One region of the Micromonospora sp. NPDC049275 genome, then DNA from elsewhere that is predicted to be linked to it. Evidence: riboswitches for the same ligand, from Rfam matches in the RefSeq annotation. Region 1 holds a riboswitch; each other region holds the start of a gene.
The links. Region 1 has a riboswitch for cyclic di-AMP ahead of ACGFIE_RS01785 (coiled-coil domain-containing protein). Riboswitches for the same ligand answer to the same signal wherever they lie in the genome.

Region 1 (9,820 bases):
GCCACCCCAACCAGGACGCCGGGCACCGGGCCGCCGTGGCCGACGGGCAGCACCCGTTCGCGGTGATCGTGGGCTGCTCCGACTCCCGGTTGGCCGCCGAGATCATCTTTGACCGGGGGCTGGGCGACCTCTTCGTGGTCCGTACGGCCGGGCACACCGCCGGCCCGGAGGTGCTGGGCAGCGTGGAGTACGCGGTCACCGTGCTCGGCACCCCGCTGGTGGTGGTGCTCGGCCACGACTCGTGCGGCGCCGTGCAGGCTGCCCGCGAGGCGTCCGCCACCGGCATCGCGCCCCCGGGGCACCTTCCCGCGGTGGTCGACGCCGTACTGCCCAGCCTGCGGCGCGCAACAGCCGAGGGCGTGACCGATATCGACGGCATCGTCGACATCCACATCGCCCAAACCGTCGAAACGCTGCTCGGGCAGTCGCCCGTGCTGGCGGCCGAGGTGGCGCAGGGACGGTTGGCGGTGGTGGGGATGTCGTACCGGCTCGCCGCCGGTGTGGTGCGCCCGGTGACCCCCGTACCGTCGGGTGCCGCGACTGTCGACGCACCCGGCGCCGCGGACGCCCCGGCAGCTACCGCCGCCTGACAGGGCGAGGGCCGCCCCGCGGGGTGCGGGACGGCCCTCGGACTCCTGAGCGGTGGGTCAGAGCAGCGACATGTGCACGTGGTCGGTGTGGTTCGACGGCCCGCTGTACGACTTCCAGCCGGTCGCCGGGAACCAGATCTGCCGGTTCCAGATCACGTAGTAGATGCCGAGGCGGTCGGCGTTGCGGATGAGGAACGCGGCGACGTTGTTGCCGTACATGCGGGTGTCGTTGTTGTGCCACGGGCTGAAGCCGCTCTTCTGCAACGACCAGTCACAGGCGCGGCCCTTCGGGTGCTCGTACGGGCCACCGTTGCGGTGGCAGCCGACGAACCGGTTGAACCCGGCCCGTTTGACCTCCTTGTACGCGTGCAGGGTGCGCGGCGTGACACAGCCGGAGGTGGTGGGGTCCTCCTCGCTGCACGACTGCGGCTTCCAGTCACCGTCGGCGGTGCGACCCGGACCGATCCGGGCGACCGGCGAGGTGGCGTCCACCAGGCCGCCTGTGAAACCCTGCCCGCCGACGAGCGCGAGCGACTTCTCCGCGTCGCGCTTGTCCTTCGCCATGAGGGCGGTCTGCTTCTGCTGCTCGCGGACCTCCGCGTCGAGGGCCAGCTTGGCCTTCTCGGCGCGGGCCTTGACCGCGTTGACCTCGGCGAGCTTCTTCTCGTTGACCATGTTCATCTCGTCGAGCGCCGCGGCCCGTTGGACGAACGAGTCCGGGGCGTCGCTCTCGAGCAGCATCGCGATCGCGCCGACGCGCCCGGTCCGGTACGACTGGGCGGCGATCTGCGCGACCTGCGGCGCCAGCGCGGCCAGGTCGGCCTTGGCCCGCTCGACCTCCAGCGAACGCTCGAGCTGCCGCTTCTTGGACTGGTCCAGCTTGGACTTGGCCGCCACGTAGTCCCGGTTGGTCTGCTCGATCACGTCGTCGAGCAGCTTGGGCTCGTCGTCCTGCTCGTGCCCGGACGGTGTGGGGGTCGTCGGGGCGGCGTGGGCCGGGAGGGGCCCGGCGAACACGGTCAGCGCGGCGAGCACGGCCACCACGGGTGTCAACCAGCGGCGTAGGGGTGCCGTCACAATGTTCCCTTCCGTCGACCGCCGACCGGGTTAGCTGACGGGTTCGGGGCGGAAGTGGCCCCTACCGCTGGCGCGGATTCACCCCACGTGCCTGGGTCCCCGGCTCGCCGGTTGGCGATTGGGCGGTGGCACCGCAGGCGCCGCTGCGCGCCTTCATCGGTGACCGGCAGCGAGGTTACCCGAGACTCCACCGCCTGAGCTACGTCCCGATACCCACTAAAAGTGTCATTTCGCCATGGCGTTGAGTGACCAGTGACGCGGTTCTCAGGGCGGATGCCCGATCCGGTCACGCTGAGGAGTGTCACCATGCCGTATCCGTGCTCCTGTTCGGCTCTGGCCACCGGGCGGTGGCGGCGGATGGGGGTGGACGCCGCTCCGGATCGGGCCCGTCGGGCCGAGCCGCTGGCGGGGAGCTGGGGCCGGCCGGTGCCTCCGTCCGGTCCGCACGGGGGCGCGGCGTCAGGGCGTCGGCGTCCGCGCCCCGCACCGGCGTCGACCCGGCCGCGGTCACCACCGCGGCCAGCCCGGTGGTGAGGGGTACGGCGGCGCGACATGCCCGGGCCGGGCGGGTCGAGCGGAACTGCTGTGGTCGGAACCCAATGCGAGACTCCCAACGATCCGGTGCGGGGTACGTGCCGACGGGCCGGGCGGTTCACCTCCGCCGGACGAACACGGTGACGAGCGCATCGGATGGCTGGCTGACGAACGGGCGGTCACGCACAGTGACCGACGGGCCCGGCTGGTACGTGCCGGCGCCGCTGCCTGGCGGTGCCGGCGCCCGGCTGTGTGGCGGGGACCGGTGGGCCATCGTGGGAAATGGTAGTCACGGCGGGAGCCCGGCCGGTCCGCCGGCTCAGCCGCGCTTCATGAGTCGGCCTACGGCCGCCATCATCTCGGTGGCCATCTCGTCGGCCCGGCCCTCGGCCGCTCCCTCGTGCATGCAGTGCCGGGCGTGCCCGTCGAGCAGGCCCAGGGCCACCTTGTCGAGCGCGGCCTGGATCGCGGAGATCTGGGTGAGCACGTCGATGCAGTAGCGGTCGTCGTCGACCATCTTCTCGATGCCTCGGACCTGGCCCTCCACGCGGCGGAGCCGCGCGAGCAGCTGGTCCTTGCTGGCGGTGTACCCGCGGATCGGGGTGGGAGCGCTCATGACGACGAGAATAGCGTACCCCTGGGGGGTATGGTAACGTCGCTTCCTGCTGGATACCCCCACCGGGTACCGGTACGTGAACGGACACCGGTCTGACTCGGCCTTACCCCTGGGGGGTATAGGCTGGCAGACGATGAAGGGAGAGATTCGATGGTCGACACGACGTACCAGGTGCGGGGCATGACCTGCGGGCACTGCGTCAGCGCCGTCAGCGCCGAGGTGGGCGCCATTGCCGGCGTGCGCGACGTGCAGGTGGATCTCGCCACCGGCCGGGTCACCGTCACCAGTGAGCAGCCCGTGGCCACCGAGTCCGTCCGGGCCGCTGTCGACGAGGCCGGTTACGACCTCGTCGAGGCGTGAGCGGGAGGCCCGAGGTGAACACGGTGACCAGGCTGGGCGGGTTCGCCCTCGGTCTCGCGGCGGTCTTCGGCGCGGCGTACGGGATCGGCCGGGTGGTCGACCCGGCCGCCCCGGCCGCCCAGAGCGGGCACGACGGCGGCGCCGTCCACACCTCGGGCCCCACCACGCACGACGAGGTGACCGATCGGGTTCCCGGTGGCTTGCTCGTCTCCGACCGCGGTTACACACTCGTTCCGGTGGCCGCCCCGGCAGGCGAGTTCGCCTTCCGCGTCGGTGGGCCGGACGGCCGTCCGGTGACCAGGTACGACGTGGCGCACGACAGGCGGATGCACCTGATCGTCGCCCGCCGGGACCTGTCCGGTTTCCGCCACGTGCACCCCGACCTGGCTCCCGACGGCACCTGGCGGGTCGACACCCCGCTGGCCGGTCCCGGGCAGTGGCGGGCGTTCGCCGACTTCACCCCGACCGGGGGCGAGCCCCTGATCCTCGGGGTGGACGTGACGGTCCCCGGTGAGTTGACCGAACGGCCGCTGCCCGCCCCGGCGAGCAGCACCACCGTCGACGGGTACACGGTCACCCTGGCCGGCACGCCGCAGCCCGGCCGCACGTCGCCTCTCACCCTTACCGTCAGCCGGGACGGGCGGCCGGTCACCGACCTGGAGCCCTACCTGGGGGCGTACGGGCACCTGGTGGCGTTGCGCCGGGGCGATCTGGCGTACCTGCACGTCCACCCGGACGGAACGCCCGGCGACGGGCGTACCCGACCCGGTCCGCAGGTCACCTTCCTCGCCGAGGTGCCGTCGGCCGGAAGCTACCGGCTCTACCTCGACTTCCGGCACGGCGGGCGGGTGCACACCGCCGAGTTCACAGTCGTTGCCGACGCCGCCGCGACCGGCGGCCCCACCCCGGGTGGACCGTCCTCGACCGGCGGCGCCGAGCACGGCACCCCCGGCCACGGGCACAACTGACGGGACCAGACGATGACCACCACCAGCAGACCCCTGCCCGAGGCGCCGAACCGGATCGAGCTGGCCATCGGGGGAATGACGTGCGCCGCCTGCGCCGCCCGGATCGAGAAGAAGCTGAACCGGATGGACGGGGTGAGCGCCACAGTCAACTACGCCACCGAGAAGGCCACGGTCCGGTACGCCGACGGTGTCACCCCGGACGACCTGATCGACACGGTGCAGAAGACGGGCTACACGGCGGCCCTGCCGGCCCCGCCGACGACCGAGCAGCCGGCCGACCCGCTGCGGGGTCCGCGTACCCGGCTGTGGGTGTCGGTGGCGCTCAGCGTGCCGGTGGTCGTGCTGGCCATGGTGCCGCCCTGGCAGTTCGACTACTGGCAGTGGCTGTCGCTGACCCTCGCGGCTCCGGTGGTGGTCTGGGGCGGGCTGCCGTTCCACCGGGCCGCCTGGACCAACCTGCGGCACGGCGCCGCGACCATGGACACGCTGGTCTCGCTGGGCACCCTGGCCGCGTTCGGCTGGTCGCTCTGGGCGCTCTTCCTGGGCGACGCGGGGATGCCCGGGATGACGCACCCGTTCCGCTTCGACATCACGCGCACCGACGGCGCCGGCACCATCTACCTGGAAGCGGCCGCCGGGGTGACGGTGTTCATCCTGGCCGGCCGCTACTTCGAGGCCCGGTCCAAGCGGACCGCCGGGGCGGCCCTGCGCGCCCTTCTCGAACTGGGCGCCCGGGACGTGGCGGTGCTGCGCGACGGGGTGGAGACGCGGATCCCGGTGGACCGGCTCGCCGTCGGTGACCGGTTCGTGGTCCGCCCCGGCGAGAAGATCGCCACCGACGGGGTCGTCGACGAGGGCACATCAGCCGTCGACGCCAGCATGCTGACCGGTGAGTCGGTGCCGGTCGAGGTCGGGCCGGGCGACGGCGTGGTCGGTGCCACGATCAACGCGGGGGGCCGATTGGTCGTCACCGCCACCCGGGTCGGCGGCGACACGCAACTCGCCCGGATGGCCGACCTCGTCGAGCAGGCGCAGAGCGGCAAGGCCGCCGTGCAGCGGCTGGCCGACCGGATCTCCGGTGTCTTCGTGCCTATCGTCATCACCCTGGCGGTGGGCACCCTCGGCTGGTGGCTCGGCACCGGCGCCGGTCCGACCGCCGCGTTCACCGCCGCCGTGGCCGTGCTGATCATCGCCTGCCCGTGTGCCCTCGGGCTGGCCACGCCTACCGCGCTGTTGGTCGGCACGGGCCGCGGCGCCCAGCTCGGCGTGCTGATCAAGGGGCCGGAGGCGCTGGAGTCGACCCGCCGCGTCGACACCGTCGTACTGGACAAGACCGGCACCGTGACGACTGGCCGGATGACGTTGGTGGACGTCGTGCCGGCGAGCGGTGAGGTCCGCGCCGAGTTGCTTCGGCTCGCCGGGGCCGTGGAGGCCGCCTCCGAGCACCCGATCGCCCGGGCCGTCGCCACGGGTGCCGCCGAGGTCGGAGCGCTGCCCCCGGTGACGGGCTTCGCCAACCTCGAAGGGTCGGGCGTCACCGGCACCGTCGACGGGCGGGCCGTACTGGTCGGCCGGCCCCGGCTGCTGCGCGAGCGCGGTGTCGACGTACCGCCGGAGGTTGACCGGGCCGTGCGGGACGCCGAGGCCGCTGGGCGTACGGCGATCGTCGCCGGCTGGGACGGACTGGCGCGGGGTGTGCTCGCGGTCGCCGACGTGGTCCGGCCCACCAGCCGGACAGCCGTGGCTCGGCTGCGTGCGCTGGGGCTCACCCCGGTCCTGCTGACCGGGGACAATCCCACCGTGGCCCGGGCGGTCGCCGCCGAGGTGGGCATCGACGAGGTGATCGCCGAGGTGCTGCCCGCCGGGAAGGTCGACGTGATCAAGCGGCTCCAGGCCGAGGGGCGGTCGGTGGCGATGGTGGGGGACGGGGTGAACGACGCGCCGGCGCTTGCCCAGGCCGACCTGGGGTTGGCCATGGGCACCGGCACCGACGTGGCGATCGAGGCGTCCGACCTCACCCTCGTCCGGGGCGACCTGGATGCGGCGGTGGACGCCATCCGGCTGTCCCGGCGCACGCTCGGGATCATCCGGGGCAACCTGTTCTGGGCCTTCGGTTACAACGTGGCAGCCCTGCCGCTGGCCGCCGCCGGGCTGCTCAACCCGATGATCGCCGGCGCCACGATGGCGCTGTCCTCGGTCTTCGTGGTGGCCAACAGCCTGCGGCTGCGCCGGTTCCGCTCGGCAGCCGATCGCGGATTGTGACGACGGCGATGGTTGGGCCGGTGGCGGTGGGGGTACCTCTGCTGTCGTAGCGACGCTTGCAATGGAGGTTGGCAATGGGATTCGACGACAAGATCAACAACGCCACCGAGGACGCGACCGGCAAGCTGAAGGAAGGCGCCGGTCGGGCCACCGACAACGAGCAGCTCGAGGCCGAGGGTCGCGCTGACCAGTCCACGGCCAAGCTCAAGCAGGCCGGCGAGAAGATCAAGGACGCCTTCAAGAGCTGACGTACGACGTAGCAGAACGCCGGGCCGGTGAGTTTCACCGGCCCGGCGTTGCTGTCTGTCCGGGGCCGCCAACCCTGAGATCCCCCTGATTCCGCTTCCGAGCGCACCGCCACGTGCCGTTACCTGCTAACTTCTGTTGGCATGTGCAAGGGCTGGTTATGAGTGCCGCCTCACCGCCGACCGGCGACGACCTGGTCCGGATGCTGGCCACCCTGGCCAACCCGCACCGGCTGCGGGTCGTCGCCGCGCTGGCCCGTGAGCGTGCCTATGTCAGCGGGCTGGCCCGGCAACTGGGCATCAGCCGGGCGCTGTTGCAGGTCCACCTACGGAAGCTGGCGGCGGCCGGGCTGGTCACCGCTCGCCTGGAGTTGTCGGAGGACGGGAAGGCCATGAACTACTACGAGGTGGAGCCGTTCGTGCTCACACTCACCCCCGAGGTCATCGCGGCGGCGGTCCAGACGCTCACCGTGCCCGACTCGGCCGAGCAGTCCGGAGCGGACCGATGAGCGACCACGACTGGACCGAGGTGGTCGGCGCGATCGGCATCTTCGGTTTTCTGATCAGCGTGGTCACGGTAAGCGTCGTGCAGTTCGCCAAGACCCGGCGGGCCCGGTACGAGGCGGCCCGCGCGGACGACTACCGCCGGCTCGCCGAGAGGGCCGTCCAGTCCCAGGCGGAGAACGCCCGCCTGCTCGCGGCAATGGACGGCCGGCTGGGCGGGATGGAGACCCGGATGACGACCCTCGAACACGTCCTGCGCGAGGTCGACTGACCGCGCCGCAGACGGAGGCCCCGGGCCGTCGAGCGGCCACTCGACGGCCCGGGAGGGAAGCAGCATCACCTCGCCCAGTGGGCGAGTCTCACCGGTAACGCTCCTTCGAGGAGAGGACAGCACCTCATGCTGCGCGTACGCAAATCCGCAGTCGGCTGGGCGGTCGCCCTGGCCCTCACGGCCGCCGGCCTGACCCCGGCGAGCCCGGCCGCCGCCCGACCACAGCCCGCCCCGACGATCGACTGGCGGCCCTGCGCCGCCGACGCCAGCGCCGAGTGCGGCACCCTGTCGCTGCCGGTGGACTGGAACCGACCTCGGGGCGAACGCTTCGACCTGGCGCTGGCCCGCCGCGTCGCCGATCCGGCCACCCGGGAGGGTGCGCTGGTGTTCGGTCCCGGCGGGCCAGGCGACAGCGGGGTCGACCGGGTGGTGAACGGCAGCTCCCGGTTCAGCGCCAACCTGCGGGCCCGGTTCGACATCGTCAGCTTCGACCCGCGCGGCACCGGCGGCAGCAACCCGGTGGTCTGCTCCCGGGACCTGCTCGCCCGGCAACCGCAGTTGATCGCCGACCAGGCCCAGTTCGACGCGACGCTGGCCGGCAATGTGCTGTTGCGGGCCGACTGCCGGGCGCGTACCGGCCCGCTCTACGACCATGTGGACACCACAAGCGCCGCCCGTGACCTCGACGCGATCCGGGCCGCGCTCGGCGAGCGGCAGTTGACCTTCCACGGCAGCTCGTACGGCACCCTGCTCGGTGAGCGGTACGCCGAGCTGTTCCCGCAGAAGGTCCGGGCCATGGTGCTGGAGGCCGCCATGGACCACAGCCTCGGCACCCGGGCGTTCCTCGACACCCAGGCCGTCACCTCGGAGGACGCGTTCGACGAGTTCGTCGCCTGGTGTGACAGATCCACGGCGTGCGTCCTGCACGGTCAGGATTTCCGGGCGCTCTGGGAGCGGCTGCGTGCACGGGCCGAGCGCGGCGATCTGGCCGACCCGAAACGGCCCGGTGTCGTGCTGACCCCGTTCGAGCTGACCCGGCTCACCCACAAGGAGTTCTACGACACCTGGCGGTGGCCGGGACTCGCCGAGTGGCTGGGCAGCATGGACGCCCCCAGCGCCGTGCGGGCCGTCGTCCCGGCGACGGGCGACGCCGTGGCGCCGTACCCCTTCGCGGTCTTCTGCCAGGACTGGAGCCTGCCCGTCCGCGACTACCGCGAGTACGCCGGACACCTGCGCCGGATGGCCCGGCTCGCGCCGGACCTGCGATACCCGACGGCGGTGTTCGCTCTCGCGACCTGCCTGGGCACGCCGACGCCGGTTGCCAACCCGCAGCACCGCCTGCGCGTGCGCACCGACGTGCCGCTGCTGATCGCCGCCACCGTGCACGACCCGGCGAGCGGGTACAACTGGGCGACAAACGTGGCGCGGCAGTTGGGCCGGCACGGCGTGCTGCTGACCTACGAAGGTTGGGGGCACGGCAGCTACACCACGAGCCCGTGCGTGGGGCGGGCCGTCGACGCCTACCTGATCGACCGGGTGGTGCCGCCCCGAGGCACCCGCTGCCCGGCCGTCGACACCGACGTGTGACCGAGCCGCCGGTCGTCGGGTGGTCAGATCTGCCCGGCGTCCGGCGGCGGACCTACCGGGGCGCGGCCAACCGGGCGGCCCGCGCCTGGAGATAGCGCTGCTCCGGCAGGCTCGTGGTGCCGCGTGCCGCCGCCAGGTACGCCTCCCGCGCGGCACCGGGCTCCCCGGCCAGCTCCAGCAGGTGCGCCCGGACCGCCGCGAGCCGGTGGTGCCCGGCCGTGCGGCCGTCGGAGTCCAGGGCGGTGAGCAGGGCGAGCCCGGCCCGTGGCCCGTCCACCATGGCCACCGCGACCGCCTGGTTGAGCGTGACCATCGGATTCGGGGCGATCCGCGCCAGCAGCCGGTAGAGCGCCACGATCTGCGGCCAGTCCGTCGCCGCCGCCGTCGGCGCCTCGGCGTGCACCGCCGCGATCGCCGCCTGGAGCTGGTACGGGCCGGGCGGCGACCAGGTCAGCGCCTCGGTGACCAGGGCGACTCCCTCCGCGATGGCCTCGGCGTCCCACCGGGTGCGGTCCTGCTCGGTCAGCGGCACCAGCTCGCCGTCCTCGCCGACCCGGGCCGCCCGGTGCGCGTCGGTCAGCAGCATCAGCGCCAGCAGCCCGGTCACCTCACCGTCGTCGGGCAGCAGCCCGTGCAGGACGCGGGCCAGCCGGATCGCCTCGCCGGTCAGCTCGGCCCGTCGCAGGTCCGGCCCGCTGGACGCGGTGTACCCCTCGTTGAAGATCAGGTAGAGCACCCGGAGCACGGTGCGCAGCCGCTCGCCGCGCTCACCCGGCCCGGGCATCGAGAACCGGGCTCCGGCGGCC
Region 2 (9,820 bases), 490 kb from region 1:
AAGGCGATCAAGACCGCGTGCCAGCAGGTAGGCGATCCGTACGTCTGGGGCGCCACCGGCCCGAACTCGTTCGACTGCTCGGGGCTGACCCAGTACGCCTACAAGTCGGCCGGGATCTACCTCACCCACCACACCGGTGACCAGTGGAACGAGGGCAAGGCGGTCTCGCGCGCCGACGCCCGTCCCGGTGACCTGGTCTTCTTCTTCTCCGGCCTGAGTCATGTGGGGCTGTATCTGGGTAACAACCAGATGGTGCACGCGCCACGTGCCGGCAAACCGGTGCAGGTGTCCAGCATCAACACCATGCCCGTCGCCGGGTTCCGCAGACCCGGCTGATCCACCTCGCGCACCACGACGGCCCCCGGTCACCCGGGGGCCGTCGTCGTCTCTCGGCGAGGCGTCTCTCAGCGGGGCGCGCCCACCGGGGACGGCAGCAACTGCACGTCGGCGAGGTCGACGTACATGATGCGGTGGCCGAACTGGATCTGCGCGTACCGGTTCTTGCCCCGGATCACCGTCCAGTCGCCGGGCGAGGAGCCGTCGAACGTGCTGGCCCGGTAGTACTCGCCGCCCAGCACCGCGCCGACGGCGTAGCGCTGCCCGGCGGCCAGCGTGTACTGCAGCGGCGAGATCGCCTGGTAGGGAACGCCTGTCGGGTAGGCCGCCTGCTCCGGGTACGCCCGCCCGTACACCGGGATGGTGGCCCGGCCGGCCTTCGGGGTGGCCACCACGCCGACGGTCCAGGTGGCGGTCGGCGCGGACGCCGGGTTGTGGAACCAGGCCCGTTGCCCGAGGTACCAGATGGCCGTCCAGTCGCCCTGCCGCCCGGCCAGGGCGTACGTCTGGCCGGCGGAGGCCCGGGCGCCGTGGTCCGACACGTCCATCGTGTTCGGGGTGCCGTCCGGGCGCAGCGCGATGTCGTTCACCAGCGGCGCGTCCTCGGACGGCGCGGTGTGCAGCACCACCGACGAGGAGCCGCGCGGCGCACACGGCGTTCCGGCTGTCACGCATCCGGTGAACGCCGGTTGGTTGGTCGCGTAGTCGGGGTCGATCCGGACCAGCCCGGTGGCCGGGGTGCCGGTGTCCAGGCGCGGCGCGTGCAGCAGGTCGAAGTAGTGCGTCCAGTCCCAGTAGGGGCCCGGGTCCCAGTGCATCCCGCGCACTGTCGACGCGATGGTGCCGGGCACGTTGTCGTGGCCGATGATGTGCTGGCGGTCCAGCGGGATGCCGTACCGCAGCGCCAGGTGCCGGACGAGCTTCGACGAGGTCCGGTACATCGCCTCGGTGTACCAGGTGCCCTGCGCGGCGAAGCCCTCGTGCTCCAGCCCGATCGACTTCGCGTTGACGTACCAGTTGCCGGCGTGCCAGGCGACGTCCTTGGTCTTGACGTGCTGGGCGATGTGCCCGTCCACCGAGCGCAGCGAGTAGTGCCAGCTCACGTACGTCGGGTCCTGGACGAGTTGCAGGGTGGTCGCCCAACTCGCCTCGGTGTCGTGGATGACTATGTACTCGATCTTCTGCCGGGCGGGCCGGTCGGAGAGGTCGTGGTTGCCGTAGTCGCCGTCGCCGAACGCCTCGTAGGGGGCGGGGATCCACTCACAGGACACGGTCCGGGGGCATTCCAGGCCGTCCGGGCGGGCGAGTCGTCGCAGGCCCAGCCGGTCCAGCCAGGAACGCTCGGGTCGTACCGCGCGGGCCGGCAGCGTGACCCGCTGGCCGTCGTCGGTCACGCGGGTCTCGCCCGCGCCGATGGTGGTGAAGACCTCGTCGGCGAAGGCCGCCGCGGCGTCGGCGCTGTCCGCGCCGGCGTAGCGGGCCACCGCGCCGTACCAGGTGGCCGGGTCGGTGCCGGCGCCGACCGGGGCGCCCACCTCCCGTTGGTACGCGGCCAGCAGCGCCGCCCCTCCCCGGATGTTGGTCGTGGCGTCGGTGCGCAGCGCCTCGGGGGCGGCGCCGGTCAGCGCGGCGGCGGCGTCGACGGTCTGCAACGCGGCGCTGGGCGGCGCGGGATCGGTAGCCGGTGCGGGTGCCCGGACGGCACGTGAATCGTCGCCGCGCGGATCCTCGGTGCCGGCGTCGTGGTGGCCGCGCGCGGGTAGGGCGGCCACGTGGCGGGCGTCGGTCAGGTGCATGGGCCCGTAGCCGCCGCTGGTGCTCGGGGTGCCGGCGTTGCTGTCCCAGCGGGACTCCAGGTAGGAGACGCCGAGCAATACGGCGGTCGGCACCCCGTACTCGGTCGACGCGGCGACGTACTGCTGTTGACGGTCGGCGGCCGGCGCTGCGGAGGCGGGACCGGCGCTCAGCGGTACGGCTGTCGTTGCGGTGACCACCGCGACGACGAGCAGCGCGCGCCGGCCGGCGGACAGGGTTGGACTTTCCATCGAACCCCCTAGATTTGCTGGTATCGGTCTGGTCACCTTCGCGCCGGCCGGGAGTCCGCGTCAATACCTTTCTATCTATCAAAGCGTGCAGAAAGAAACCTTCATGTACGCTCGGTGATCCCCTCCAATCGGTACGGAGTGTCACGGCCGTACGGGTTGCGGATCGGTAACGGCCGTCTCTACTCTGGTCATTTGTCGGCCCGGTAGCAGGTCTGCCCATCCGGGCGGTAACGGACCGACACCGCCGAGTCGCTTGCGAGCGAGCCGGGGACCCAGGTTCCCCCGGGGTGAATCCGCAGCCAATGCGGTAGGGCGCCAACTTCCCGCCCGAACCCGTCAGCTAACCCGGTAGGCGGTCAGGAAGAAGGAGTACGGAACCCCGGTGGCCCTCCATGCCCCGCGGCCGTCGTCCGAACGGTCGGCTTCGGCCAACCCGACGTCGACCATGCCGCGTCCACGCTGGTCCCGCTTCACCACAGCCCTTGCCGCAGTGATCGGCGTCGCCGTCGTCCTCACCGGCAGCGCCACGGCGGCGCACGCGGACCCGTCCGTCGCCGAGATCGAGCGCCAGATCGACGCCGACTGGAACAAGCTCGAACCGGTCATCGAACGGCACAACGCCACCCGCGCGGACCTGGCCGTGAAGCGCAAGCAGGCCGACACGCTCGCCGCTCGCATCACGCCCCTGGAACGCCAGGTCGACGCCGCGATGACCAAGGTCAGCGCGCTGGCCGTGCGGGCGTACATGGGCGAGAACCTGTCGACTGTCAACACGATGCTCGGCAGCCGGTCGCCCAGCGAGGTGGTCGGGCAGCTCGAGATGCTCGACCGGTTCGCCCACAACCAGCAGGAGGACGTCCGGCAGGTCGCCGACCTCCGCGACGAGCTGGCCCGGCAGAAGGCGCCGCTCGACGAGATGGTGGTCCAGCTGACCCGGACCGAAGCGCAGTTGGCGGCGAAGAAGAAGCAGATCAACGACGAGATCGACAGGCTGCAGAAGCTGCGCCTCAAGGTGTACGGCAACGGCGGCGGCGGTTCGCTGCGTCCGGCGCCCTGCCCGGCCAGCTACCCCGGCGGCGCCGCGGGCACGGCTGTCAAGTTCGCCTGCGCCCAGATCGGCAAGCCGTACGTGTGGGGTGCCGAGGGTCCGAACTCGTACGACTGTTCCGGGCTGATGCTCGCCGCGTGGGCGAAGGCCGGCGTGTCGCTGCCGCACAACGCCGCAGCGCAGAGCCGGGTGACCAAGAACGTCAGCAGGGGCGATCTGCGCGCCGGTGATCTGGTCTTCTACTACAGCGACATCCACCACGTCGGCATGTACGTCGGCGGCGGCTGGGTGGTGCACGCCTCCCAGGCCGGTCAGCCCGTCAAGATGAAGAAGGTCGACGACGGGCCGATCCACAGCTACGGCCGTCCCGGCTGACCGACGCCGGACGCAGCAGGGCCCGTCGCGATCTCAACGCGGCGGGCCCTCGTCGTCTCCTAGCGCGTCGGCCAGGCACGCCAGTTCTGCCAGGAGCGGCTCGGCGTCGGCCCCCGCTGACCCTGGTACCGCGAGCCGTAGACCACCGAGCCGTACGGGTGCTCGGCCGGCGAGGAGAGCCGGAAGATGCAGAGCTGGCCGATCTTCATGCCCGGCCAGAGGGTGATCGGCAGGTTCGCCACGTTGGACAGCTCCAGCGTCACGTGGCCGGAGAAGCCCGGGTCGATGAACCCCGCGGTGGAGTGGGTGAGCAGGCCGAGGCGGCCCAGTGAGCTCTTCCCCTCCAGCCGGCCGGCGAGCTGGTCGCCGAGCGAGATCACCTCCAGTGTCGAGGCGAGCACGAACTCCCCCGGATGCAGCACGAACGGCTCGCCGTCGGGCACCTCGACCACCGAGGTCAGGTCGTCCTGCTGCATGGCCGGGTCGATGTGGGTGTAGAGATGGTTGTTGAAGACCCGGAACAGCCGGTCGAGTCGGACGTCGATGCTGGACGGTTGGACCAGGGTGGGCTCGAACGGCTCCAGGCCCAGCGTGCCGGTCTTGATCTCGGAGACCAGGTCACGGTCGGAGAGCAGCATCGGACCACCATAGCGAGGGCCGCGGTGACCAGCGTGTTGAGGTCGCTCCTCGTACATTTGTTCGATAGAATGCCGGCATGGCTTCCTGGTCCGAATTCGCCGCCGACGAGCCCCGCCTCGCCGACGGGATCCGCGTTCTCCTGCAGCAGTACGGGCCGGGCTTCGGCTATCTGGCCACGGTCCGCGCCGACGGCGGGCCCCGGGTCCACCCGGTCTCCCCGGTCATCACCGACGAGGGTCTCTTCTGCTTCATCATCGACTCGCCGAAGCGCCGTGACCTCGAACGGGACGGCCGCTACGCGCTGCACTCCTTCCCTTCGGAGGAGAGCGACGACGAGGCGTACGTGGCGGGCCACGCCTGGCCGGTCGCCGACCCGGGCCGGGTGGCCCGGTTGGCGCAGAGTGCCCGGGCCGAGCCGCAGGTCGACTGGCGGTTGTTCGAGTTCACAGTCGACGTGGCGATGTTGACCCGTCGCGAGCAGCACATCACAGGCGTTCCGGGTGTCACTCCGGGCCGCCCGGCAGTGCGGGTCTGGCTGGATCCGCAATCCCCGCCGGCACCGGCCGCGCCTCTCTCCGTACCGCAGACGCGCCCGACCCGACGCAGCCGTGACGTCCAGTGCACGGCCGCCTGACCGCGGGCCCGATCCGGTAAAAACGCCGGTGCCGGCTCCGTCGTGACGGAGCCGGCACCGGGTGTACGCGGGGGAAGCTACGCCGCGCGGTACGCGTTCCACGCGGTCAGCATGCGGCTCGCCTGCCCCGGGGTGAACTGGTACATGCACGAGTCGTAGGTGTAGTCCATGAAGTTGGTGATCGGGTCCAGGCCGGCCGCCGAGCAGGTGTTCCGCCCGGTCGGGCACTCGTAGGCCGGTGACGCCTCGGCCGGGGTGTCACCCACACTGTCACCCGAGCCGCCGCAGCCACCCTGGAACGTGTGGTAGAGGTTCAGCCAGTGCCCGATCTCGTGGGTGCCGGTGTCGCCCTGGTTGTAGTTGGTGGCGGCGCCCCCCGGGAGAGACTCGTTGAGCACGACCACGCCGTCCATGCTGCTGAGCTTGCGCTGCGGGAAGGTCGCCCAGCCCAGCAGGTCGTCGCTCAGCTCACCGAGGTAGATGTTGAGGGTGCTCTTGCCGCCCACCCGCAGCGACGACTTCATCGAGCGCTCCGCCGACGAGCCGTCGACGATCGGGTACCAGGACGGGTTCGTCACCCGGTTGATCTTGTCAAGTCGGAAGGAGAAGGCGGTGGCCGCGCCACCGGTCCCGCCCGCGTAGGCCTGGTTGAGCACGCTGATCTGCGAGGTGATCAGCGAGTCCGGGATGTTGCCGCCGGCCCTGGTGCTGTCCCGCTGGATCACGTGCACCACCACCGGGATGGTAACGGTGGCAAGCGTCGTGGCGCCTGCGCCGGCGCGGAAGTTGGCGCGCTCGCGCAGCGCCGTCGCGAGGTCGGCCTCGCGTTCGCGGACCTGCTTCGCGGTCAGCTCGTTGGGCTCGTGGGTGCTCGCCGCGCCCGGCCTCACCCGGGCGTTGGTGTGGCTGTCGGTCGGCTCCGCGCAGGCGCCACCAGGCGCCGCGGAGAAGGCCGAAGCAGCCGGAACGACGCCCACCGCAGCGGTGCTCAGCAGCAGCGCGAGGGTCGTCGATGCGACACCGGCGGCACGCCGGGTCAGCAGGTTGGGACGGAGTCCCATGGGCCCACCTCTTTCTGGCGGCGCGGCAGGGGGTGTGTCACGCCGTGGCTGGGAACGTGTGGCAGACGTTACAACCCATCGACGCATTTGAGAACGGACACATGTTGCCGCGCGGAGACTTTTTCGTGTCTGCAGGTGGTGCGGAGGCGACCTGCCGTCATCTCCCGGCCTCGGCGGGTGGGGGACGGGTGCGCGGGGGTACCTGGGTGCACCGGCCCGGTGCCTCAGGTACAGTGGTGCCGCCTGCGGGTGTAGTTCAATGGCAGAACATCAGCTTCCCAAGCTGACAGTGCGGGTTCGATTCCCGTCACCCGCTCCACGTACGGAAGCCCTGGTCAGGACTCATGTCCCGCCAGGGCTTCCGCGTTTCTAGGTCATGCCGAAACAGGGCTGGGCCATTAGTGGGCCATTAGCTCGCCTCGGGCCGCCAAGGTTCCGTCGGCTCTCGCCGGTGAACACGAACGCCTCGGGTGCCCCGCCCACATAGCCACTCATGTGCTGCGGTCCGGTGCGCGGGCTACCCGGCGGCGCAGCTGACGTTGTTGAGCGTGAACGCGGTCGGCACCGCGTCGCTGGCCTGCCAGGTGCCCAGGACGCCGAAGACCACCGAGGCGCCCGGCGCCACCAGGGGGTTGTAGCTGGCGTTCCGGGCCGTGACGGTGACACCGCTCTGCTGGGCGGTGGCGGACCAGGACTGGTCGATGTGCTGGTCACCGGGGAAGGTGAAGCCGAGCGTCCAACCGTTGACCGGCACGGTGCTGGTGTTCTTGATGGTGATCTGGGCGGTGAAGCCTCCCGGCCACTCGCTCCCGGTGCGGTAGCTCACGGTGCAGGGTGCCGCCGGCGGCGGGTCGATCGGCACCGTGGCGGTCTGGGTGAGCTCGCCGCCGGTGGCGTCGTCCTCTACCCAGACCGTGACCTGCAGACCGGTGGCCGTACAGCCGGAGGGCACGTGGTAACCCTCCTGCCAGCTGAAGGTCGCGCCCGGATCGACGGTGACCGTCCAGCCGGGCAGCGAGGGGAGGGCCGGGCAACCGGTGGGGATGCCGGGGGTGGAGCCGACGAACCGGCCGTAGATCGCCGTGGAGACCTGTTGCTGTTGGGCGGTGCAGTTCTGCCCGACGGCCGTGGCCCTGACGACCTGGCCCGCAACCACCCGGGGCGGGTTGAAGGTGAGCGACTGGATCTGGACGGTACTGGCGCAGGCGTCGGCCGGGACGGTCGCGCCGGTCGGGGCGGTGCCGGCCGGATCGGCCTGCGCCGCCGCTGCGGGGACGGCCAGTGCACCGGCGGCGCAGACGGCGGCCGCGGCGAGGGTCAGGAGCGTACGCAAGAGGGTCCTCCTGGGTGAGCCGGGGGATGCGGGCCTCGCCAGTCGACCGCGATAATCGACGTCTGTCAATTGACCGGATCGGCGGGCGTCTCCATCATGCGTCGCACCGGCTCGCCGCCGGAGACCGCCGTGACCTCCCGACCGGCCCCCTCGGCCAGGACGGGTTCGGGCGTTATCTTGCCTCGCCGTGACATGTGGTCCGTGCTCATTGACAACCGTCGAACTGGCCGGTGGGCCACGTCGTCCCCATGAACGCCAGCGCGCTGCCCTTCGCGCCGTCGGCCGGAGCCCGAGAGAGGAAAGGGCCCGGCGAATTCGCCGGGCCCTTCCGATCGTTCGCGGGATGCCGCTACTTCAAGTAGGTCCCGTTGGTGGCCATCGAGCTGCCCATCGGGCCGCCGATCCACCTGCCGAGCTCGACCGCCTGCGGCTCGCTGACCACGCCCGCCGAGCCGAAGACGACGGCGGTGTCAACCGCGCCGCTGAGCAGGTCGGCGTACTCCTTCGCCTTCGGGTGCAGCGTGTCCTGGGTGCCGACGGTCAGCATGAGAGGGCCGTTCAGGGTCGCCATCAGGGCGCCGCCGGCGAGCGCGTCCGGCCAGTCCATCCCGGTGGCCAAGCCGACGGTGCCGCCCCTGCCGAAGAACTGCACGTTGACGGAGAGGGCGGTCTCGAACCGGTCCCGGCCGGCGAAGTTGATTGTCAGGTACGGGTCGACCGCAGCGGCTGCCTGCTTGCCGACCGCGATGAGCTGGCTGCCCCCGGCGGCCCGGGCATCGAGGTAGGCCTTGGTGTCCGATGACAGCTTCTCGTCGTTGGTCAGCACCACCACAGCGGAAGTGTCGGTGCCAGGCCGGTTGCGCGATCCGGCCGCGGCCCCGGCGGCCAGCGCGTCGGGGAAGTTCATGCCGGTCGCGACGAGGACCTCCTCCGGGGTCGGGTCGATGGCGTTGGCGATCGCGATCGAGGTGGCGAAGCGGTCGGCGCCGGCCAGCCGGACGACCCTGAAGCCGAGACGCTCGACGGCGGTGCGCACGGTGTTGGACAGCGCACCCTCGCTGCCGAGCAGGTAGACGGTGCCGCCGTCCGGGAGCACCCGGCGGATCTCGTCGGCGGTCTGCGGCTGGAGCGCGGTGGGCGGGGTCAGCAGCAGCGGCCCCTTCTTGGCCGCGGCGAGCGCGGAGCCGCCGAGCGCGTCGGCGTACGTGTCCGAACGCGACAGCACGACGGCGCCGGCCCGCGGTCGGACGTCGGCCGGGTCGTCGTACTTCCCCCAGTGCGATTGGGATGCGGCCACCGCGGTGCCGAACCGGTCCTGGCCGGCGACCCGCACCGTGCGGTCCAGGAGTTGCGGCTGGTACGCCGGCACGCCGCTGAGCCCGTCGAGGGGGTAGACCTTGTCCTGCATTCCCCCGATGGCGTAGACCCTCACCACGGACGAGCTGGCGGACCCCTCCACGCGCTGGTTGGCCATCACGAAGTCGCCGCCCGGCGCGAAGTGGGGATTGTCGTAGCTGGCGCCGTCCGGCGTGACGCGGTTCTCGAGCCCGCTGTGAAGGTCGATGTTCCAGAGGTGGCCGTCGCGGACGAACGCCACCTTGCGTCCGTCGGGCGAGATGGTCGGGTTGCTGGCGTTGGCCGCGATCTCCTCGAAGCGCTGGGAGGTGATCACCCCGATTTCCGGGACGCCTGCCGGCTTGCCGCTGCCGTCACTCTGCTGACGTTGGGCGACGACGGTACCGGCGTTGTCGCTGTCCGGGTTCGTGTAGTTCCGGCCGTCGTCGGGGCTGATGGCGTCGGTCTCGATGCCGTTCAGGTTTCGGGTGTGCTCCAGCCGCCAGGGGCGGCCCAGCGGCTTGGCCGCCCAGACCAGCTCATCGGTACGCCCGATCCACTGCGGGTCACGGCGTTGGGTGTCGGTCTCGGGCCAGACCGCCGTGTGGACATCGTCCGGATCGTCGTAGCGCAGGGTGAGGATCGCGCCTTTCTGGTTGACGAAGGCGGCGCGGCTGCCGTCGGGAGACCAGGAGGCGTAGTTGATCTTCTCTCCGGCGGAGTTGGTCAGGATCCGACCGTCGGCGAAGGTGATGGAACTGCTGCCGTTGCTGGCCGTAGGCGCGAAGGGGTTGCCGATGAGGCCGGTGGAGGCGGTGGCCGGAGTCGGAGTGACGGCGAACGCCACGGCAACGGTGGCGAGAACCGGCGCCATCGTCGCGGCGAGCGGCCGTCGGAGCTGGGGTCGAGGCAAGGGGATCCCCTCGGAGGAGGTAGATGGGACAGCCGGGCCCAGGCGGACGATCACATCTGCGGCGCGGCGGCAGGTGCACGATACGGCCTCAGGACCAGTCT
Region 3 (9,820 bases), on a different contig from region 1:
CTGAGCGCCGTGCCGCCGCTGAGCGCCGTGCCGCCGCTGAGCGCCGTGCCGCCGCTGAGCGCCGTGCCGCCGCTGAGCGCCGTGCCTGAGGCTGCCGTGCACCCGGCCTCGGCGGTCCGTGTGGGTGCCGCCGAGGAGTTCATCCCGGCCGGGTCGGTCGACGCGCAACCGGCACCGCCCGGTGGCCAGTGCGCCATCGCGACCGGCGTGCTGCCGGTGTCCGCGGCCGGGTCCGACCGGCGGCCTCTCGTCGACGCTTCGCGCGGCTGGGCTCCCCGGGGTCCGCCCCGGCGCTGAGTCACCGGGCCATGCGTCCCGTCGTCGCGCCCTGTCGATCCACCTCCGCACCCCGCCGATCCGTGGCCCGCCGTGGCCAGGTCGCGGCGGGGCTTCCCATCGCTTTGCTCTCTCCGCGAGGAGCCGACCATGGAGACTGCCGCCTTCTACCAGTTCATGACCGATGTGCCGCAGGCCGCTGCCATCTGGTCGACCCTGTTCCTGCTGGCGCTGGGCGTACTCGCCGTGCTGGTCGCCCGTCCCGAGCGGGACCGCCGCGCGGACGACCCGGTCCCGGCCGCGCCGACCGCCCGCGAGGTGGCCGCGGCCGAAGCCGACGACCTGCACCGGTATGCCGAGGAGGTGACAGTCGCCGCGACCGGCGCCGCCAAGACGGCACGGCGGCGACGCGATGCCTGGGTGACCGCTCAGGAACGGGTGGAGCGGGCCTGGGTGGCGTACGACGAGGCGGACGCCGCCGCCCGCCGCTTCGCGGGTTCTGGTGCGCTGCCCACCCCGCACACCCCCCGGACGCCCGCCGAGTACGCCTCCCGGGAGCGCTACCTGCACCGTGCGGCGATGGCGGCGTACTGGCGGGGCGATCTGACCATGGCGCAGCTCGGTGACGTGCTCGCCCACCGGCGCGGCTGGGATTCCCGGCGGCACCCGGTCGAGCAGGAGGTGCTGCTCAGCCGGGCGATCCGGGACGCGCGACTGGCCGACTACCGGGCCGCCGCCACCGAGGAGCGGGCCGCCTGGCGGGACGCGGAACTGGCCGCCGAGTCGGCGCGCACCCTTGCCGAGGAGGCGTACGCGGCAACGGCGCGGCTGCGGCCCAGCCCGGCAACCGCCCGACGCGCGGCGAGTGGGGCGTCCCGTCCCGCCCTCGTGGCACGGTGGCGCCCGGCTCGCGCGGGTTGAGCCCGATCCGTTACGTGAGCCCGGTCACGCCATTCGAAAATCGGGCGTCCGACGCGTTCGGCTCGATCTTTCCCGTGATTGTGGCCGCATTATCGGCAGCCTGTCCGGTTGTCGCCCGTCGGCGTCGCCGTAACCGGTTGTCCCATCGAGTCACATCATCGGCAGTACGCGCAGAAATTGTCGCACCGAATCGGGTTTACGCAGGTGAACCTGGCTTGGCAGGCCGCGAACAGGCCAGTAGTGTCGTCCCGTCCGGTGCGGTAACCGATCGCAACAGGCGACGCCGCGCCGACCCGCTCAATCGTGCTTAACGAACCGGGGACCCATCAGTAAGTCTGGGGTGAATCCGCGAGCCACGGCCTGCGGTAGGGCGATCTTCCCGCCCGAATCCGTCAGCTAACCCGGTAGGCGGTGTCGGAAGGAGTTCCAAACCCGTGCAGCACCTTTCCACCCCTCGGTTGTTCCCACGCCTCCACGGCGCAGCGGTGCCCCCGCTCATCCGTCCAGTGACGGTGAGCTGACCCCCGGGTCATCGCCTTTCCCGCCCGGCCCCGCCGGGTGTTCCCCTGAGCGGTTCACCATCCGCGGACCACTGTCCGCGCGCTGGCGCCTGCCCGGATGCCGGTCCGGCCCGTGGTGTGCCGCTCTCCCCCGATCCGTGGAGGACCCCGTGAAGCACACCATGCAGCGTCAGCTCCGTCGCCTGGCGACCGAGCGCCCGTACCAGATCGTCGCCACCTCCGCCGCGGCCCTCGTGATCGCCACGGCCACCGGCGCCCTGCTCACCGGCGCCGACGACGCGCCGGCCAGCCACCGCACCGCTACCACTGTCGCCGAGATGCGCAGTGACACAGCCGTTTCCCTCGGCGACGCGCGCGACGCGTCCCCCAGTGCCGCGCCGACGACCGCCGCCCCGGCCACCAGCGCCGCGTCGCCCGCCGCCAAGGCCAGCGCCAACCCGGATCTGACCCGTAAGCGGCAGTCACCGAAGCCGCCCGCGACCAAGGTGCTCGACTACGACTACGAGGCGCAGAACACGTACTACAACTGCGGCCCCGCAGCCACCCGCAACGCGCTCAGCGCCACCGGCATCGACCGCACCCAGGAGGAACTCGGTGCCGAGCTGGGCACCACCGAGATGGGCACCAACTCGGCCGAGGACACCACCCGAGCACTCAACGCCGAGGTGAAGGGCTCCCCGTACCAGACCCGGATGTTTGCCGGCGCGCCCAGCCCGGCCCAGATGGACCGGCTCCAGGCCGACGTGGTCAAGGCCATCACCGACGGCCGGGGCGTGGTGGCCAACGTCGTCGGCGACGCCACCGACACCGACGGCGGCTGGCACTCCTACGGCGGCGGGCACTACATCGCCGTCGTGGGCTACAAGGACAACGGCCGGACCGTGCGGATCGCCGACTCGGCGAACCCGGCCGACCCGTCCTACTGGATCACCACGATCGACCTCGCCAACTGGATTGCCACCCGGGGCTACTCCGCCTGACCCAGGCACGTAGACCGCCGCGGGCGTCGTCCCCCACAAGGGGCCGGCGCCCGCGGCCTCATTCCGGTACGCGCCGCCATCGACGAGTCTCGTACCCGGCCGCGAACCGTGGCAGACTGCGGCCGTGGTGGATGAATCGGGTGGCCGCACCGGTCGCCTGCCGGTCCTGCTGCTGCTGCACGGTATGGGGGCGACCGGAGACGTCTGGCTGCCGTGGGCGCCGTTGCTGGAGCAGCACTGGCCGGGGCGGTGGCTCGCACCGGATCTCGCCGGCCACGGCTGGTCGGCCCCGCTGCCGTCCTACTCCTTTGCTGGTTTCGCCGGCCGAATCGCCCACGGCCTCGCCGCCGACGACCGGCTCGTCGTGCTCGGGCACTCGCTGGGCGGGGTGGTCGGCCTGGCGCTGGCCGCCCGCGCCGCCGGGACACCTGTGGACGCGGTGGTCGGGCTCGGCATCAAGGCGCTCTGGTCACCCGCTGAGCTGGCCCGCGCCGCTGAGCTCGCCGCACGCCCGGTGAGCTGGTTCGCCAGCCGCACCGAGGCGGCCCGCCGCTATCTGCGCGTCTCCGGGTTGGTCGGCCTGGTCCCGCCGGATCATCCGGTGGTGGACGCCGGGTTGCGTCAGGTCGACGGCCGGTGGCGCCTCGCCATGGACCCGACAGCCTTCGGCGTCGGCGAGCCCGACCTGGCCCCGTTGCTGGCGGCGACCGACGTGCCGGTGGTGCTGGCCCGCGGGGAACACGACCCGATGGTCACCGACGAGCAGCTCAAGGCGTACGGCGTACCGGTCGCCACGCTGCCCGGTCTCGGCCACAACGCACACGTCGAGGACCCGGCGGCCGTGCTGGCGCTGCTCGACCCGTACCGGCGTGGGTGAGCTGGATGAAGCGGACGCGGTGGCCGGGGGCTCAGGTGGTGGGGGAGACCCGCTCCAGGTCCGGCTCGACCGGCCGCCCGGGGGGCGGCGGGCTCCAGTCCGGCTCCAGCTCGCGCCTGGCAGCGTCCAGGAACGCGTCGGCGTACGACTCGGCCGGGAAGTCACCGAGGTAGCGCCGCCGGGTCGCCCAGCGCCCCGGCGCCATCGGATCGGTGCCGAGCAGCCGGCCCAGCACATCGTCCAGGTTCGTCATGTCCCGGTGCAGCACGTAGCCCGCGCCGGCCAGCGGGAACCGCTCGGTGAACCGGTCACCCTCGCCGCCCATGTCGGTCACCGCGAAGGGCTTGCCGGAGTAGAGGTAGTCCGAGATCACCCCGGAGACGTCGGAGATCAGCGCGTCGGAGCGGTTCACGCTATCCACCAGGCTCAGGCCGCGGGCGGCGGCGCCCCAGACGTGCGGCCGGCCGGTCCGCGCCCGGTCCGCCGCGAGCAGCTCGGTCAGCCGACCCAGCTGCCGCGCCGATGCCGGGTTCTGCGTGGTGTACGGGTGGGCGCGCAGGATGACCGTCACGCCCCGGTCGAGCAGCTTGCGCAGCATCGGTTCGGCCACCGGCAGCGAGCAGTAGTCCGCGTCCGCGTGATGTCCCGTCCAGGTCGGGGTGTAGAGCACCGTGCGGGGTGAGTCGGCAGCCAGGGGCTCCGGGCGTACGGTGATCGACTCGACCTGCGGGCGGCCCACTATCACGAACTTCTCCGCCGGGATCTGCACCCCGGCCCGGGCGTACCGCTCGATTGCCGCCGGGCCGGCCACGAAGATCCGGTCGAAGATTCCCGACACCGGGTTGGCGCTCGGCGCCTTGTCGCTGTCGCCGTGGTGCAGCTGGACGTGGGTGAGCTGGGTGAAGCGGATGCAGTGGCTGTTCTTCGCACCGTGGTTGACGTAGAACGCCGCCCGCAGGCTCGGCACCAGCACCTCGTCCATCGCCCTCAGGGTGGGGCAGTAGACCACTGGCGCATCGGTGGCTGCGGCGATCGGGGCCAGGAACTCGGGTTCCCTCAGCACGACCATGAACGGCCGGCCGATCCGCTTCAGGTACGGCAGCCACATGGTGACCTGGTACTCCGAGCCGGGAGGCGCGGAGAAGTAGAGCAGGAACTCCGGCTGGTGCCGGCGCAGCGCCCGGCCCACCGCCCCGCCGCCGGCCGGTGGCCGGAACCGGCGCCGGGCGAGACTCAGCGCGATCGTGCCGGCGCCGGCGCCGACCAGCAGGCCCGCCGCGAGGGCGACCAGGGCCGGCATGGTCGCCGCGGCGGCCAGCGCCACCACGGCGAGAAGCACGAGCAGCGCGTCGCCGAGGTGCGTGGCGACCGGCGCCGTCCAGGACCGCACCGGCAGGTTGGCCGCCCGGATCTCCAGGTTGCCGGCGTCCCGCAGCGGGCCCACCAGCAGCACCAGCCCGAGCAGCACCAGCGCGGCGGCGGCCAGCGCGGGGTCGAACCCGCCGTCCAGCCGTCGGGCGTAGCCGACCAGGACGGCGGCGGCGATCAGTGTCGTCTCGGCGGCGGTGTCCGCGTCCTGGCGGATCCGTCGCTCAGCGGCGGTGGCGACGAGGGCGGCCACGGCCAGCGCCAGCCCCCAACCGGTCGCCCCGGTCAGCGCCACGACCAGGAAGGCCAGCACGGCCAGCCCGATGCTCAGGCACCGTGCGATCAGTTTCCGGACCAGGTCACCACGCATGTCGCTCCGTTCACCATCGTCCCGGTCAGCAGTGTTCGGCCGTCAGCCGACGGTCGCCGAGGCGGCATTGATCTCGTCGGCCAGCCGCGGTGTCTGGGCCGGCACGGTCCGCGCCGCTTCGCCCGGCGCCCGGCGTACGTCGATGACCTGCCCGGTGAGTTCCGAGATCAGCACGTCCAGCGACGACTGGGCGACGGCCTCCGCGGCGAGCAGGGTGTGCTCCGGCTCCTCGCCGAAGGCCCGCGTCCGCATCGGGGTGGCGGTCCGCTCCGGGTTGATGCAGTTGACGCGTACGCCGACGTCGGCCCATTCGTCGGCGAGCGCCTGGGTGAGGTTGACCAGGGCGGCCTTGGTGGCCGAGTAGAGCGCGTAGCGGGCCCGCCCCCGGGTGTAGGAGCTGGACGTGTAGAGCAGCAGCTGGCCCTTGGTCTGCTGGAGATACGGAAGGGCCTGGCGGGCGATGGTCACCGGGCCGACGAAGTTGACCTGGAGCAGCCGGTCCATCGTCTCCTCGTCCATCTCGGCGAGGGCGCCCCTCTCCAGGATGCCGGCGGTCACCACCACGTGGTCGATCCGGCCGGTGGCCTCGAAGGCGGTCTTCAGCGCGGTCTCGACGTCCCCGGCCCGCTCCACGTGGGTGCCGGTGGTGGAACGGCTGAACGGGAAGACCTGGGCGCCGTAGCGAAGGGCCAGCTCGGTCAGCTCGTGGCCGATGCCGTAGCTGCCGCCGAACACGACGATGGTGCGGCCGGTCAGCTCCTCGCGGTAGCTGCGGTGGTCGGTCAGCCGGGGCGCCTGCGCCGCGGCGAGCTGGAAGAGTTTGTCCGCCAGGTGCACGTCGACCGGGTGGGTGACCTTGATGTTCTCGTCCGAACCGTCGATCACCTTGATCGGCGTGCCGGGCAGGTAGCGCAGCACCACGCCGCAGTCGTCGGTGGCGGCGAAGTTCGGGTCGCCCTCGGCGATCCGGTACGCCTCGCGGATGGTGCTGGAGCGGAACGCCTGCGGGGTCTGACCGCGGCGCAGCGAGGAGCGGACCGGAATGTCAGTGATGCAGTCGTTCTCGTCGACCTGGATGATCGTGTCCGCCGACGGGATGGCCACGTCGACCGCGGAGTACGTCCAGAGGGCGTTCACGCACTCCCGCACGATCCGGGCGCTGACCAGCGGGCGTACCGCGTCGTGGAAGAGGATGTTGACGTCGCCGTCACCGATCGCGGCCAGGGCGAGCCGGGTGGTCGCGTTGCGGGTGTCACCGCCCTCGATCACCTTCTTCACCTTGCGGAACCCGGCCTGCGCCACGATCCGCTGGGCGTCGGCGAGGTGGCTGGCGGCCATCATCACGATGATCTCGTCGATCTCGGGGGCGGCCTCGAAGACGGCGAGGGTGTGCTCGATGATCGGCTTGCCGGCGATCTTCAAAAGCTGCTTGGGGATGCCGAGCCCGAGTCGTTCGCCGGTGCCGCCGGCCAGCACCACCGCCACCGTCCGGCCGGGTAGCCAGGACGCCGGCGGAGCTGCCGCCGCGGCGTCCGGGACGGGGGCCTGCTGGTGGGTCATTGCCGATCCTCACTGATCCGCTGGTGCTGCGAGCTGCCGACGCCGGTCCCGGGCTCCCACCACCGTCGCGGCGGGAGCCCGGGATGCGTCACCTGCTGGACATGTAGTCCTCGTAGGCCTTGGTCACCTCGTCGGTGGTGCCGTCCATCCGGATCTGCCCCGACTCCAGCCAGATCGACCGCTCGCAGGTGTCCCGGATCGAGCTGATCGAGTGGCTGACGAGGAACACCGTACCGGCGTCCGCGCGCAGCTCCCGGATCCGCTGCTCGCTGCGACGCCGGAACCGGGTGTCGCCGGTCGCCAGCGCCTCGTCGATCAGCAGCACGTCGTGCTTCTTGGCCGCCGAGATCGAGAAGCGCAGCCGGGCCTGCATGCCCGAGGAGTACGTCCGCATCGGTAGGGAGGCGAAGTCGTCGCGCTCGTTGATCCCGGAGAAGGAGAGGATCTGCGGGGTCATCTTGCGGACCTGCTCGGGGCTCATCCCCATCGCCAGACAGCCGAGGGCGACGTTGCGCTCGCCGGAAAGGTCGCCGAGCAGGGCAGCGTTCACCCCCAGCAGGGACGGCTGGCCCTGGGTGAAGATCCGGCCTCGGTTGACCGGCATCAGCCCGGCGATGGCGCGCAGCAGGGTCGACTTGCCGGAGCCGTTGCTGCCGATCAGCCCGACCGCCTCGCCCCGGTACGCGGTGAAGCTGACGCCCTTGACCGCGTGCACCTCACGCAGCGTCGGCCGTTGCGGCTGCCGGGAGATGATGCGCCGCAGCGCGGCGACGGGGGAGCCGGCGTTGCCCGACCCGGCACCGTAGACCCGGTAGATGAGGTGGGCGTCGTCCACGATCACCGTGGGGATCCGCTCGCCGACAGCCGTGGTGGCCGCGTCCGCCGGTACGTTGAGCTGCTCAGCCACGACCGTACTCCTGTTCTCCGCGCCAGAAGTAAACATATCCGCTAATACTGACCACGGCCGCCCAGGCGACCGCCAGCAACCAGAGCCGCGGCGCCGACGAGGTCAGCGGCGCGTTCTCCAGCAGCGCGTGCCGGACCAGCTCGATGTAGATCAGCAGTGGGTTGAACTGCACGAGGGTGGCCAGCGCCGCCGGCAGGTTCTGCTCGAACACCTTCACGCTGTAGAGCACCCCGGAGCCGTACATCCAGGTCCGCATGACGAACGGCATGATCTGCTTCATGTCGCTCAGCTTCGAGCCGAGCCGGGCGAGGAACAGTGCCACGCCGATGTTGAAGATCGCCTGGAGCAGCATCGCCGGCACCACCAGCAGCCACTCCAGCGTGATCGGCTCGCCGGTGACCAGCACGATCCCCACCAGGACGATCATCGCGGTGACCAGGTTCTGGAACTGGGTGATGGTGACCGCGATCGGCAGGCTGGCCCGCGGGAAGTGCAGCGCCCGGATGAGCCCGAGGTTGCCGGTGATCGCCTGGGTGCCGCCGAGCGCCACGGACTGGGTGAAGTTGAAGACGAACAACCCCACGCAGAGGTAGGCGATGAAGTTCGGCACCGAGGCCTTGGTGCTGAGGATCACGCCGAAGATGAAGTAGTAGACCGCCGCGTTTGTCAGCGGGGTCAGCACCTGCCACAACTGGCCCAGTCGCGCCTGACTGAACGCCGACACGAGTTTGGCGTTGGCGTACGCCGTGATGAAGTGCCGATAGGACCACAGTTGCCGCGTGTAGAGGCCCAGTCCGGGTCTCGCTCCGGCGACGCTCAGGCCGTGCCGGGCGGCGAGTTGCGCCCCGGTGAGTCCCGAATCGGCGTCGGCCACCGCCGTGTTGGACATGTGAAGGCGCTCCGATCTTGTTGTGGGTGCTCGACGGCAGAGCGCGGCCCGCACGCGGCGCGTCGCTTCGTCGTTGCGTGGAAGGTAGTGGACCACACGTCGGGACGCAACCGTACCGTCGCTGCGGTACATTGTCCCACGTGACGACCGAGAAGAGGCGCGCCCCGGCGGGCGCGGCGGTGCTCCGTGGTGAGATCACCACGGCCATCCGCCGTGCGCTGATGCAGGAGCTCGCGGCGGTCGGTTACGGACGGCTCTCCATCGAGGCGGTCGCCCGGCGGGCCGGTGTCAGCAAGACGGCGATCTATCGGCGGTGGAGTTCCAAGCCGCAGTTGGTCCTCGAGATCGTCTCCGCCGCGGCGGGGCAGCGCCTGCCCTTGCCGGACACCGGCGATCTCCGAGGTGACCTGGAGATCCTCTTCATGATCATGGCCAGGGCGCTGCGGCACCCGCTGGCCGCACAAATCATTCCTGACCTGCTGGCCGAGGCCGCCCGTAATCCACAGATGGCGCAGACGCTCGAACAGGTGCTGCGGACGAACCAGCGCGACATCGCCGGCCAACTGGTCGGCCGTGCCATCGAGCGCGGACAGTTGGGTCCGGACACCGATCTCGACCTGGCGGTCGACCTGATCGTCGGGCCTCTGTACTGGCGACTCGCCGTCTCCCGCGCGCCGTTGTCCGCGGACGATCTGCCACGACTGGCAACCATGGTCGCCACTGCTCTGGAGGTAGCATGCCAACCGACTGTCCGGTCAGAGCCGGGCTTCCAACCAACCCCCATGACCCCGGGCGTCGATCCGATTCATCCATGACCCCGTCGGTACCGCCCGCTTCGGTGTCAACCGGACCGGCTAGCATCGCGTCCCGAACGAACCCCCTGTCCCGAGGAGGAAGCCCATGTCTGGGCTGAACGCGGAATTCATCCCCCCCGCCCGTCCGGTAATCGGCGAGGCCGAGATCGAGGCGGCTGTGCGCGTGCTGCGCAGTGGCCTGGTCGTGCAGGGTCCGGAGGTCAAGGCGTTCGAGGAGGAGTTCGGAGAGCTCGTCGCCGGGCGGCACTGCGTCGCGGTGAACTCCGGGACGTCGGCTCTTCAGCTGACCCTGATGGCGCTCGGCTTCGGCCCCGGCGACGAGATCATCGTGCCCTC

Region 2: another riboswitch for cyclic di-AMP. It lies ahead of ACGFIE_RS04075 (NlpC/P60 family protein); the one in region 1 lies ahead of ACGFIE_RS01785 (coiled-coil domain-containing protein).
Region 3: another riboswitch for cyclic di-AMP. It lies ahead of ACGFIE_RS20845 (C39 family peptidase); the one in region 1 lies ahead of ACGFIE_RS01785 (coiled-coil domain-containing protein).

Annotation. Positions count from the first base shown of each region.
Region 1 covers NZ_JBICSN010000001.1:365,733-375,552, reverse strand. The annotation lists gene ACGFIE_RS01790 (carbonic anhydrase) at 1-590, shown strand, start outside; gene ACGFIE_RS01785 (coiled-coil domain-containing protein) at 648-1,667, opposite strand; cyclic di-AMP (ydaO/yuaA leader) riboswitch at 1,672-1,802, opposite strand; gene ACGFIE_RS01780 (metal-sensitive transcriptional regulator) at 2,521-2,817, opposite strand; gene ACGFIE_RS01775 (heavy-metal-associated domain-containing protein) at 2,968-3,177, shown strand; gene ACGFIE_RS01770 (hypothetical protein) at 3,192-4,145, shown strand; gene ACGFIE_RS01765 (heavy metal translocating P-type ATPase) at 4,158-6,407, shown strand; gene ACGFIE_RS01760 (CsbD family protein) at 6,482-6,655, shown strand; gene ACGFIE_RS01755 (helix-turn-helix domain-containing protein) at 6,814-7,161, shown strand; gene ACGFIE_RS01750 (hypothetical protein) at 7,158-7,427, shown strand; gene ACGFIE_RS01745 (alpha/beta hydrolase) at 7,554-9,014, shown strand; gene ACGFIE_RS01740 (RNA polymerase sigma factor) at 9,067-9,820, opposite strand, start outside.
Region 2 covers NZ_JBICSN010000001.1:854,734-864,553, reverse strand. The annotation lists gene ACGFIE_RS04085 (NlpC/P60 family protein) at 1-336, shown strand, start outside; gene ACGFIE_RS04080 (N-acetylmuramoyl-L-alanine amidase) at 405-2,381, opposite strand; cyclic di-AMP (ydaO/yuaA leader) riboswitch at 2,614-2,750, shown strand; gene ACGFIE_RS04075 (NlpC/P60 family protein) at 2,827-3,804, shown strand; gene dcd (dCTP deaminase) at 3,864-4,442, opposite strand; gene ACGFIE_RS04065 (pyridoxamine 5'-phosphate oxidase family protein) at 4,520-5,077, shown strand; gene ACGFIE_RS04060 (zinc metalloprotease) at 5,155-6,138, opposite strand; tRNA gene ACGFIE_RS04055 (tRNA-Gly) at 6,384-6,457, shown strand; gene ACGFIE_RS04050 (cellulose binding domain-containing protein) at 6,656-7,471, opposite strand; gene ACGFIE_RS04045 (cell wall-binding repeat-containing protein) at 7,821-9,719, opposite strand.
Region 3 covers NZ_JBICSN010000006.1:295,657-305,476, reverse strand. The annotation lists partial or broken gene ACGFIE_RS20855 (hypothetical protein) at 1-297, shown strand, start outside; gene ACGFIE_RS20850 (hypothetical protein) at 427-1,197, shown strand; cyclic di-AMP (ydaO/yuaA leader) riboswitch at 1,482-1,623, shown strand; gene ACGFIE_RS20845 (C39 family peptidase) at 1,856-2,698, shown strand; gene ACGFIE_RS20840 (alpha/beta fold hydrolase) at 2,823-3,575, shown strand; gene ACGFIE_RS20835 (CDP-glycerol glycerophosphotransferase family protein) at 3,607-5,313, opposite strand; gene ACGFIE_RS20830 (D-ribitol-5-phosphate cytidylyltransferase) at 5,356-6,873, opposite strand; gene ACGFIE_RS20825 (ABC transporter ATP-binding protein) at 6,962-7,816, opposite strand; gene ACGFIE_RS20820 (ABC transporter permease) at 7,773-8,669, opposite strand; gene ACGFIE_RS20815 (TetR/AcrR family transcriptional regulator) at 8,849-9,484, shown strand; gene ACGFIE_RS20810 (DegT/DnrJ/EryC1/StrS family aminotransferase) at 9,570-9,820, shown strand, end outside.